Regions from separate parts of the Litoribacillus peritrichatus genome, predicted to be linked through region 1. Evidence: predicted binding sites of a transcription regulator. Region 1 holds the regulator's gene; the other holds the start of a gene.
What was found. The regulator FNR, encoded in region 1, switches genes on or off when oxygen is low (the NO sensors DNR and NnrR bind a similar motif). The targets are predictions, from matches to a motif close to TTGATNTANATCAA.

Region 1 (5,920 bases):
CTTCAGGTTCATATGCTGACCGGTGATCGCTCTCAAGCGGCAAAGATCATAGGTGACAAACTCCAAATACCTAACATCCACTCGGGCTTATCTCCGCAAGAGAAACTCGACAAGTTAAATGAGCTGCACGCTCAAAATAAAAAAACGCTCATGATTGGTGATGGCATTAATGACATTCCTGTATTAGCTTCAGCAGGCGTATCCATTGCAATGAGCGAAGCAACAGATTTAGCCAAAACCAAATCGGATATGGTGCTCATGAACGGAAAACTGACAGCCATATCCAAAGCATTTGAAATAGCCGTTAAGTGCAGAAAAGTAATTAAACAGAATTTATCGTGGGCTTTATTGTATAATCTGATTGCTTTACCGCTGGCCGCCACAGGTTACATTCCACCCTGGGCTGCCGCGATAGGTATGTCCACCAGCTCTCTGGTGGTAGTACTTAATGCCGTTAGGCTTCGTAATATTTAAACCAACGAAGCTCAAGGCAACTCAATCAATGCTAATCGCGCGTTAAGAGGTTTCAAGTGGACAGTATTTTATTCCTGATCCCTATTTCGATTATTTTTTTAAGCATCGCTGTTATCGCCTTGGTGTGGAACATTAAGAGCGGTCAGTTTGATGACCTTGAATCACCAGCACATAAAATTCTGTTTGATGACGACGACGAACTCCTTCCTGATGATGCAAAACCTACGCAGAAAAAATAACCCTCCAATCCATTATTGCCTGATCTTACCTATATGACCCCAGATACACTTTCTTTTGCAGCAGCTTTTTTAGTCGGACTTTTAGGCGGTGCACACTGCATCGGCATGTGTGGCGGAATCACCGGCGCTTTCGGCGTCAACACAAAAGGTTCGATCAAAAATCGCCTGGCTTTATCACTGAGTTTTAATAGCGGAAGAATTATCAGCTACACCCTTGCCGGGGTTCTGATTGGTTTAATCAGCACCTTCTTTACCGACATCAACCCGATGATAGGCATGGTACTCAGAATCATCGCAGGGGTCTTTATCATCCTTATGGGGTTATACGTTGCAGACTGGTCTCGTGCGATTACCTCCATTGAAAAAGTTGGCCAGTTTATTTGGAAGTTTATTTCACCTCTGACCAAACCGTTTTTGCCGCCATCCAATCCACCCAAAGCACTGATGCTTGGCTTACTTTGGGGATGGCTTCCGTGCGGCCTGGTTTACAGCACCTTAGTTCTTGCTTCAGCCAGCCCAACGGTCATGGGTTCAGCCTCGATCATGTTTGCTTTTGGCTTGGGTACTTTACCGACCATGCTTTTAACCGGAATGCTCGCTTCACAGCTGACGAGTTTCATTCGAAATCAAAGTGTCAGGTATGTGGCTGCTATACTTATGATACTGATGGGCGTGTGGATTATTTTTGGTAACAGCCAACACATCTTTGGACATGGAAATCATGCGGGTATGGATCATTCGGCCGGAGGTCATTCAACCGGAGATCATTCGAATATGAATCATGGTAATCCAAATGACACGATTGACCATTCTAATATGAACCACTCGGAATCAACTGGCACGATCGATCATTCCAGCATGGATCATTCAGAAATGGATCACTCAAACATGGATCATGGCATGCAAGAGAGCCAGGTTGATCACTCTAAGATGGATCATTCGAAAATGAATCATTAACGTCGCAAAAAACGACCAAATGGTTATAATTTAGAATCACTAATTATTTGATTTGTAAGCCGATGAAATATCCTTGCACTATTTAAGTGCTTTATTGGTTTACTCGCATGTGATATAAAACTCAAAAATTCTTAAAGAAGATACAGAAGATGTCACAAAAAACCTTAAATTCAGTCAAAAGCTGTGGAACGGCCGTTAGCTGCCAGGATTGTACTCTAAGTTCATTGTGCCTTCCTATTTCGCTGGACGGGCACGACGTCGACCGATTAGATGCCATCATCAAACGCGGCAGACCCTTCCAGAAAAGTCACACCATCTGGCGACAAGGCGATGATTTTCAATCGGTTTTAGCAATCCGATCAGGCAGTGTAAAAAGCTTTGTTACCAGCCCATCCGGAGAGGAGCAGATTGTTGGCTTCCACTTTGCCGGTGAGCTGATCGGTTTAAACGGCTTATTTAAGAAGAAGTATCCAATCTCGACCGTTGCCCTTGAGACAACGACCGTTTGTGACATTCCATACGACAGCTTAGACGCACTGGCAGACGACTTACCAGAGCTGAGAGACCAGATTCTTCACAGCATGAGTCAGGAAATATCTGAAGATCAGCAAATGATGCTGCTTCTGAGCAAAAAAACCTCAGATCAGCGTTTAGCTACGTTCTTGGTTTCCCTCTCTGAGCGTTTTCATCGCCGAGGCTACTCTGCAACGCGTTTCAGATTAACCATGTCCCGAAACGATCTCGGTAACTTCCTGGGGTTAGCGGTTGAAACCATTAGCCGTATTTTCAGTAAATTCCAACAGCAGGAAATCCTGAGATTCATTGACAGCAGCAGAGACATCGAATTGCTGGATATGGACACACTTTACGAACTTGCTGACTTGCAAGACAGCGTACAAAGACCTTGCGGCAGTAAATCCGCCAGTTAAAGCCTGTTGATAACGACAAAAATATAAGCCCTTTCGGGCTTATATTTTAAATTGCGTTCCTCTCAAATTCAGTCAGTAATTACTTCATAGCAAGGAACGTACTTGCTGCCCGGCAACTTCATCCGCTTCTGCCGAACAAAAGATTTTAATAACTTATCCAGCTTTTGCATCAATACTTTATCACCGTGCAATTTAAAGGGACCGTGCTTGTGTATTTCAGCAATGCCCTGTTCTTTTACATTACCCGCAACAATACCCGACATTGCCCGCCGTAGCTGTGATGCCAACTGATACGGAGGTTGATCCATATGCAAATCCAATTCGGACATAGTTTTATGAGTCGGCACAAAAGGCTCCTGAAATACCTCATTAATCTTCAGTAACCAATTAAAGTAAAATGCATCCTGAATGGACTTCCGGTGCTCTTTCACCTCAGTCATTCTTTCATTTAAAGTAATTGCTAACTGCTCAGGATCAGCAATAATAATTTCATATAGCTTCTGGGCTTCAGGCCCTAACGTACTGCCAATAAACTCATCGATTTCAATAAAGTAATCCGCAGACTCTTTGGGGGCCGTAAAATACACAGGAAACGCTTGTCCGTGATCACTGCCCATCAGCACGCCGAGTAAATACAAAATTTCTTCAGCCGTACCGGCGCCACCAGGAAACACAACAATCCCGTGGCCCAAACGAATGAACGCCTCCAGACGCTTTTCAATGTCCGGCATGATGATCAGCTCGTTCACAATCGGGTTTGGCGATTCTGCTGCAATGATGCCCGGTTCCGTAAGACCTATGTACCTCGGGGTGCGGATTCTTTGCTTCACATGGGCCACGTTTGCGCCCTTCATCGGCCCCTTCATCGCGCCCGGACCACAACCGGTGCAAATATCAAACCCCCTCAGGCCCAACTGATAACCCACTTCTTTGGTGTAATCATACTCAACACTGCCAATGGAGTGTCCTCCCCAACAAACGATAATGTTCGGGTCCATCCGAGCTTTTAGCGCATTGGCTTGCCTTAGAGTATGAAAAACAGCCTCTGTAATTTGAGCCCCATTGCCTTCCTGACCTAACTCGTCCAAATCAAGCTGAGTACTCAGGTAAATGATATCTCTCAAGACCGAATATAAATTCTCTTTCACCCCTTGAATCATTTTTCCATCTACGAATGCTCTTGCAGGTGCATTCTGAACTTCCAGACACGCGCCTCTCGCCTGGGGCACAATATTGATATCAAAATCGCGATATTGATTTTCAAGCTGTTCTATATCGTCATTATCAATACCGCTGTTCATGACCGCCAACGCACATCGGCGGAATATTTCGTACATTTTTCCTTTGTTTAAACCACTGAGTGTATTCACCTCGTTCATGGACAAAACATCCACACTACCAACGGGTGAAAGCACCGAATAATCAATTACTTCTGACGGCATAATGCTCTCCTTGCCAGTACATCCAATATTAAGTTTAGTCGATCTCATCTAAGCCTTGATGATCACCTTCTTTCACAAAGTGCTTATTCATTAAGTCAGCTAACGTTGCAGCCCATACTTTAAAATCATCCAGGTCCTGTTGGTTACCTGCTTCACTCCACCCAATGGAAATTGAGCGGGCCATAATGGAAACAGCAAAAAGTGATTCCGAATATTTTGAAGTTAACTGCATTATGTGGGCTATTATTTCTTCCTGAAGTTCATCTTGCTTTATGTACCAGCCCCAACCATCTATGGGTTTATTTTCATTCACCCCGTCCAATGGTTCGGACTGATCATCACTTCGTATCAGCATCCAGCCGGTTTTTACGCCTTTGAGCGGTACATCCACAAAGCTGTATGAGGCCCCTTCATGGCAGTTTTCTTCTACCCTGCCAGATACATTAATGACTGGATATTTCATTAATTTGACTTTAATGCCTGAGACAATCGCTTGCTGCCGAAGTTTCGCGATTCTTCTGTCATGCTTTGAAGGCATAATCCACATGATTGATCCAACAACCATCAAAGCCGCCATTAACGTTACTACCATCCACACTTGCATAATTAACCGTACCTTTGAAAAACAACTAAATTGATCTAACTCAGGGTAAAGATCGAGAATTCAGGTGAAACTCGAAGTTGAAACATTAAACACTTACTTCAATAATAGAATCATAGACACATTGGATGGTCTACTTAGAAATAAGTTAAATTCTCTTGGTTTCGAAGAATTGAATGAATTAATGTCGAATTCATCGAATCAGACACTGGAGTTCATTGAGGATACCTGTATGTCCAGTTATAACACAATCTTATTAGCCATTGATTTATCGGACGAATCGGAAAAAGTCATAGAGCCGGCAAAGAGATTCATCACCGCTTTTGACTCCAAAGTTCATGTTCTGCACACCATAGAGCCCTTTGCATTTGCTTTTGGTGGCGATATCCCATTTGATGTCATTGAGGTCCAGGATCAACTGATTGATCATGCAAAACAAAACCTGAAAAAACTCATTGAAAAGACAGAACTTGAAACCGTCGAGATGGACGTCGTGGTAGGTTCGGTTAACTCAGAAGTTCACCGCAAAGCAAAAGAGATTGGAGCGGATCTTGTGATTGTTGGCAGTCATGGCCGCCACGGTTTGGCACTACTGTTAGGGTCTCATGCATCAGACGTGATTCACCACGCTGAATACGACGTACTGGCTGTAAGGATATAACCACTCAGAACCAAAGACTTACGCTTTTAGTCGCTCAAATGGACCACTTCAGATCAATCACGTCAGCTAAATTAACCCAGACTTGTTCTGAAGTGAATCCAAAAAAGACTGAGTGAAATGTATAACGCTCACTCAGTCTTTTAGCCGCTTATTCACCGCCGGCCATGGCCTCCAGTTCCACCCAACGCTCCATCATGTCTTCCAGCGTTTGCTCTGCCTTGGACATTTCTTCCAGCTTGGCGGTTACGTATTCATGGTCTTTTTGATAGAAATCAGCGGCCGCCACTTCTTCCTGCAAAGCTTCGACCAACGTTTCTTGCGCTGCTAACCGATCAGGTAACTCATCCAATTCCCGCTGAATTTTATAACTTAATTTTTTGGGTTTTGCTTTGTCAGGTACATTATTTTTAACCACCGCTTCTGACTCAACCGGCGTTTTCGTCTTATCTGACTTACCGGAGTCAAGGTGTTTAAATTTCCCCCCTGATCGCTGCCAATCAGTAAAACCGCCGACCAATTCCTCAATCTTGCCATTTCCGTGGAATACCAACGAGTTACTGACCACATTGTCTAAGAACGAACGATCGTGACTGACCAAAAGAATCGTACCGTCAAAT
Region 2 (5,920 bases), on a different contig from region 1:
AATAAGCTTCCATATGCGCTTGTGCTTTTTATCTTTTAAGTTGGCGAGCTTGTTTTCGCCTTGTTGGCCCCGCATTTCATGACGATCCAGCATGGGAAACAACGCTTGATAGGCCACCAGGTTATCATCCAAAGCCTCTACGATTTTTTTGGCTGCGCCGGATTTTCTTTTATTCAAAAATTTGGAAGGGGTGATAATCTCGCTGCCGTCATCACTGCGACGGACTGCTCCGTCAGTAAATAATTTGTCGTAAAGTGGGTTGGATACGTTGAACAAGGCCGGTGAATTACGAGCAATAAAATGGCCTTCATCCAGTGTTCTTTCAACCCCTAACCCGGAGCCCCCTTCGCCAATAGGCAAAGACAGTTGATCAATGGTAAAGCGGTCAGGTAAATGACAGGTGGCGCAGGCGATATTTTCGTTACCAGACAATTGCACATCGTTAAAGAGCATGTCACCAAGCTCAAATAACGCAGGGTTCATTTCGTTTTGATCGGGGGCTTCCAGAGGTGTTAACCCAAGTTCACTGATGTAATTGGAAAGTACGCTGTCCAGTTCAGTGTCCGGGATGGTAAAAACGTAGTCGTCAACATTGCCTTCATTTGCGAAACTGCTGTTTGCATTAAATGCAGTTAATAAGACCAATCCGCAAACAAAACTATTTTTTTTCATGGTTTTAAGCATGGCTATTCCTTCATCTATGCTAATAAAAAAGATTCTCAAATCGTTTTAGTTATAATTAATTTTGTAGTTTTTAAATTTCGTTCATTTTTTAGCAGGTTAATGACAAGCGCTTTACAAAGACATTACGTTGTATTTCGTAATATGTTGTAATGGTTAAAAATTCAGGTGGGGAAATGCCCCACCTTGAAGCGTTCTATGCCGCTTGAATTAAATTCCAGCCAAAGACATCACAAATTTCTGTCGATTCTTTTGTCGGGTTAATCATGGCTGCTTGACCCACCGTTTTTAACATCGGTATGTCTGAAACATCATCGCCATACGCATAACAAAGCGATGGGTCTTGTTGAAGGTCAGAGAGTAAACGTTTGATGTACTTTGCTTTTCCTTGACCAATGGAAGGCTCTGACACTAATCGGCCAGTGTAATGACCTTCGATTTTTTCCAAAGGTGCGGAAATAACGCCGTCGACATTCAATTCCTTTGCAAGAGGGAGTAATAATGGTAAGGCGGAGCCTGACACCAAAATTACGCCATGCCCTGCATCTTTATGCCGATTTAAAATATCTACCACAGGCTCAATAAAGAAGTTGGGTGTCTTCCGGGCTTTTAAATACCATTGATGACTTAATTCATTGATACGATTAACCGAAATGCCTTGAAATATCGAATAATAGAACTCGTTAATGTTTTCTCTGGGTTGTTTTGTTTCTATCATTCGATTCAGTTCAGATCGGTATTCTTCCGATTTCTGAAATAACTCCGGATCTTCTGACCAGAGATATTCAAGAAATGAAAACATGCTTTTAATCGTAATCAATGTATTATCGACATCGAAAAAGGCATACGCCGGATGATTCGGTTGATTATGCAGCCACTTCATTGTCTTCCATCCTTTTTAGTCCTTCTGTTACTGCCGCACTTGCCAGATCCGCTTCTTTTTTCTGAAGGAATTTATTGTCGTAAGTGGTAAATTTGGTCCTGACTGTGGCGCACAGTTCGCCGTTTTGAATGACTGACATTTCAATATCAAAATAAAGAGAACCGCCTTTTTTCTCTTTACTATCTTTAACCTGATAAAGAATGGTGGCAGGCAAGGGGAATAAAAAGCGGTGATACTCGGTATCCAGGTTATTGATTACAAAGTAGCTTGAGCCTTTCATGTCGCCCAGGAAATACTCCTCAGTTACGGCCAGGAAGGTTTGTCTTGCCGCTTCCGTAAGCACCATGCCCTGTACGTGATAACCCGTAACGTGATCGCCCATTTCGTCACAATTTTCATCCAGTAACATGTCTACTTCGAAGAGAGATTCTGACAGTTTTTTGGGGAAGCCCAGCATTGAGTTGCGCTCTTGATGCTTATGAGATAACTCACGACCTGATTTGATTAATGGGTTGAACTCGAACAAAAACTGTTTGGCTTGCTGTTCTGCTTTGTGAAGCAAGTTTCGAGTTGTTTCCTCAGAAAGCCCCTGGCCAAGATAAAAGCGGAAGTTATTTTCAACAGCCTGATCATCTAGCATACTCTCGAGTTCAGAGGCAGTAATGACATTATTTATTTGAGAAAAGTTTTGAAATTTATCGCCAACAACAAAAAATCGATTGATACTCATGGTGAACGTTCCTTATTTCGTTGATTGATTAGCCACGGACAAGGTAACGATTAAAAAGAAACGAGTGTATTTCGTAGTATTGCGTAATATGACAACGGGATGGGATCAATTACAGTGCATTATTTGATCAGTTTTGATATTAATGGTCTATTTGGCAGCTTAAATGAAGTTATTATTAAAACGGGATTAACTTTTAGATAAAAGTGCCATGTAATGGAACGAATTTATTACAAATGTGTAAACTATGAATATAAAAACATCCCCTGAACGTACTATTCTGGATTGCATTAAAACGTGCTCAAACCCATTTGACTCTTCGGAAGCTAACACCTTACAGCGAACGTTGAATGCAATCACGGTTGTTCTAGAGAGTACTTCTAAATTAGACGTTGTGGCTGTACTGGAAAATGAAGAATTAAGGTTAGAAAAACTGCTGGAAGAAGGCGCTGGCTCTATGGTCGGTTACGAGATGCAGTTGGCCGATAAAGATGCTCTATGGAATTGCCGTGCGGCGATAAAATATGTGAAAGAAAACTGAATGATCTCACCCAATGGGTACTTCATTGAGTGAGATGTTCTATGCATGGCTTTATCTGTATCTGGCTTTGAACGTTATTGAATTCCTTTTTCAATCAAGTGCTTGCTGTACAGTTTGTCTGTACCGTTGATGTGGTTCAGTAGCCAGTTGGTTAAGAATTGGCTGACTTCATTGAGTGACTCATGGCCCTCGCGTTTGTATTTTTCTACAAAGCTCTCTACCTGAAGAATCATGGATTCATGCTGTTTTTTGTGGTTTTCAAAATCCGGATAACCGGATTGTTTCATAAAGCCTTCTTCGCGCTCAAAATGAAAACGGGTATAAGCAACCAACTCTTCCAATGCTTGGCGTTCAAACTCGGCGTCTGTGTAGTAATCGTAAGCGGTTTGAAACTGATTTAATAAGTAGATTAGCTTTTTGTGATCATTATCTAACACTTCAATTCCTACACTGTATTCGTCTTTCCAAACGATTTCGGAGTTTGCATTGAACTTCTTATAGGCAACAGGAATCAATATTAAGGCAATGATTAATATCCAGGGAATGGGGTTATTTAAGCCAATTAAAAACCCAAGACCAATGGCTACAATAATCAGGCCGATGGCGGCAGCGAAGATGAGAGCATTAAATCGTTTGGTCATACTAAACCCACTCTTTATTTAGTCAGTTTTAAATGCCGTTCCATAAAAAGAACGATATTTAATCAAAAATTTATTTCATCGAAATTTGAATACGTCTTCATAATTTCAGGCATTAAAAGCACAAATGGCATTAAGGCCGATGCTCCAAGTTTTACATAAAACCAGTCCTTAAACTCAGCTAATGGTTTGATCATTGAGGCAGATCAAAAAGTAGTTGATTCTTTTACTCGGCTATTCGGTTATTGATCGAAGTCATGATTTTTCTTTTCGTTTTTATCCATAGTGTGTTCAAAGCGATACGGATGCACAGAAACGTTCAGTGTTGCTTTCATCAGTGTGCCGGATCTTTCGAACGCCGAAAGTCAAAAAGGTTTGAAGGAATAAGACACGTTGAAAACAGAGAAACATCAGCAGACTGATATGGACTGGTATTGATCGAAACCTGAAACGATCGCAACCCGGAAGTATAGAAAAGGTCTGTGGTGTGTACCTTGATAGCACTGGGGATAATGTCCTATGAAAAAACTCAAGTTTGGATTGTCTGCAATTGGTCTAGCGGTTGGTATGGCTGCGACAGGTTTATCATTGCCTGCGTTCGCAGGTGGCCCAACTATGTCCGAGAAGGATTTTGAAGAAACGAACCTAAAGTACTTCCAGCGTTGTGCGGGTTGTCATGGGGTACTGCGAAAGGGGGCGACGGGTAAGAATCTTGAGCCGAAGAACATGCTGAAGAAAGGTCAGGCGCGTTTAGAGAAGATTATCTCTTACGGGACTGAAGGTGGTATGAACAACTTTGATGATATCTTTAGTAAAGATGAAATCTCCAAGTTGGCTACCTATATTCAGATGGAACCACCGGTGCCACCTGAAATGTCCTTGGATCAAATGAAAGCGCTAACTAAGCAGTTTGTTCCTCTTAAAGACTATCCAACCAAACCTCTGCATGGTCGTAATTGGGAAAACTTCTTTGTTGTGATCGAGCGTGACGCAGGTAAAGCAGCCATCATTGATGGCGATACCAAAGAAGTGATTGACCATATTGACACTGGTTATGCGGTACACGTAATTAAAGGTACTGAGCACCATAAAAAAGATCATGCAAAAGATGTAGGTCGTTTCTGGTACACCATTGGTCGTGACGGCAAGGTGAACAAAATCGACTTATGGCAGAAGCCAGGCAAAATGTTGGTTGCTGAAACTCAGATGGCATACGATGCGCGTGACATCGCGGTTTCCGGTGACGGTAAATACGTGATTGCCGGTGGTTACTGGCCAGCACACTTCGTGATCATGGATGCAGAAACGCTTGAACCGCTAAAAGTTGTTTCAACACGTGGTTACAACACCAAAGGTGAGTACATCAATGAAGCGCGTGTAGCGGCTATCTATACTGCGCCAAATGAGTCTGCATTCATCGTAGCTGTTAAAGAGACAGGAAAGATGTTGCAGGTTGATTACACAGACCTTGATAACTTGACAATCACTGCAATTGAATCCGCAGAATTCCTGCATGATGGATTCTTCGACCCAACCGGTCGTTACTTCCAGATCGCTGCTAATGCTTCAAATAAGATGGTTGTTGTTGATACGAAAGACGCCAAACTTGAGAAGATGATTGATGTTGACAAGCTTCCTCACCCAGGCCCTGGTGCAAACTGGATTGATGAGAAGTGTGGCCCTGTGGGTGGTACAACGCACTTGGGTGTAGGTCTGGTATCTGTGTGGGGTAACGATCCGATCAATCACCCTGATCAGGCGTGGAAGCTTTGTTACGAAGTTGAAACGGATGGTGCCGGTGTATTCATCCGTACGCATGAGAAGTCTGACTACGTATGGGCGGATCAGTTGAAACATCCTGAGCCTGAAGTTCAGCAGTCTGTTCAAGTCTTCGATAAGAAAACACGTGAAATCGTTAAGACGATTCGTGTGACGGAAGAAGAAGGTAAGGCTGCACTTCACATGGAGTTCAACCAGGATGGTACTGAAGTTTGGGTATCAGTCTGGAACCGTGCAGACGCGAAGAACCCAACGGGTGAAATCGTTGTATACGATGCGAAGACTCTAAAAGAGAAGAAACGCATTAAGGGCTTAACCACTCCAACTGGTAAGTTCAACGTGTTCAACCGTGCGAACCACAAAACTTAATTTAAGTTTAACGTTCGCTTAGAGCGAGGTGAGGGTGACCCCTTTACCTCACTCACTGAGTGCGGCCGGAAGTGTGTTTCGGTCGCTCTCTGCTAGTCACTTAAGGGCACCTTCATTCATTTAAGTAACGACATTTTCCCGCCGTCTTGTGAATGAACCATAACAACGCCCAATTTGGATTCACCCTGGTTAGATAGCTCAACATGAGGCTGAAGAAACTATGGCTGATAAAATCGTACATAAACCGGGTTTCTTAAATCGTCGACTCATACTCGGTACTACAATTGCCGGTGCAGTTGTAT

Region 2: the regulator FNR is predicted to act here: its motif matches at 3,667-3,680, upstream of ABD744_RS04205 (bacteriohemerythrin).

The regions. Positions count from the first base shown of each region.
Region 1 covers NZ_BAABBN010000012.1:487,527-493,446, forward strand. The annotation lists gene ABD744_RS18780 (heavy metal translocating P-type ATPase) at 1-474, shown strand, start outside; gene ccoS (cbb3-type cytochrome oxidase assembly protein CcoS) at 531-713, shown strand; gene ABD744_RS18790 (sulfite exporter TauE/SafE family protein) at 747-1,670, shown strand; gene fnr (fumarate/nitrate reduction transcriptional regulator Fnr) at 1,820-2,599, shown strand; gene ppnN (nucleotide 5'-monophosphate nucleosidase PpnN) at 2,668-4,041, opposite strand; gene ABD744_RS18805 (hypothetical protein) at 4,076-4,645, opposite strand; gene ABD744_RS18810 (universal stress protein) at 4,710-5,303, shown strand; gene ABD744_RS18815 (ATP-binding cassette domain-containing protein) at 5,452-5,920, opposite strand, start outside.
Region 2 covers NZ_BAABBN010000004.1:658,913-664,832, forward strand. The annotation lists gene ABD744_RS04185 (cytochrome-c peroxidase) at 1-684, opposite strand, end outside; gene ABD744_RS04190 (HAD family hydrolase) at 878-1,564, opposite strand; gene ABD744_RS04195 (AfsA-related hotdog domain-containing protein) at 1,548-2,294, opposite strand; gene ABD744_RS04200 (hypothetical protein) at 2,539-2,832, shown strand; gene ABD744_RS04205 (bacteriohemerythrin) at 2,907-3,473, opposite strand; gene ABD744_RS04210 (cytochrome D1 domain-containing protein) at 3,990-5,618, shown strand; gene ABD744_RS04215 (NapC/NirT family cytochrome c) at 5,839-5,920, shown strand, end outside.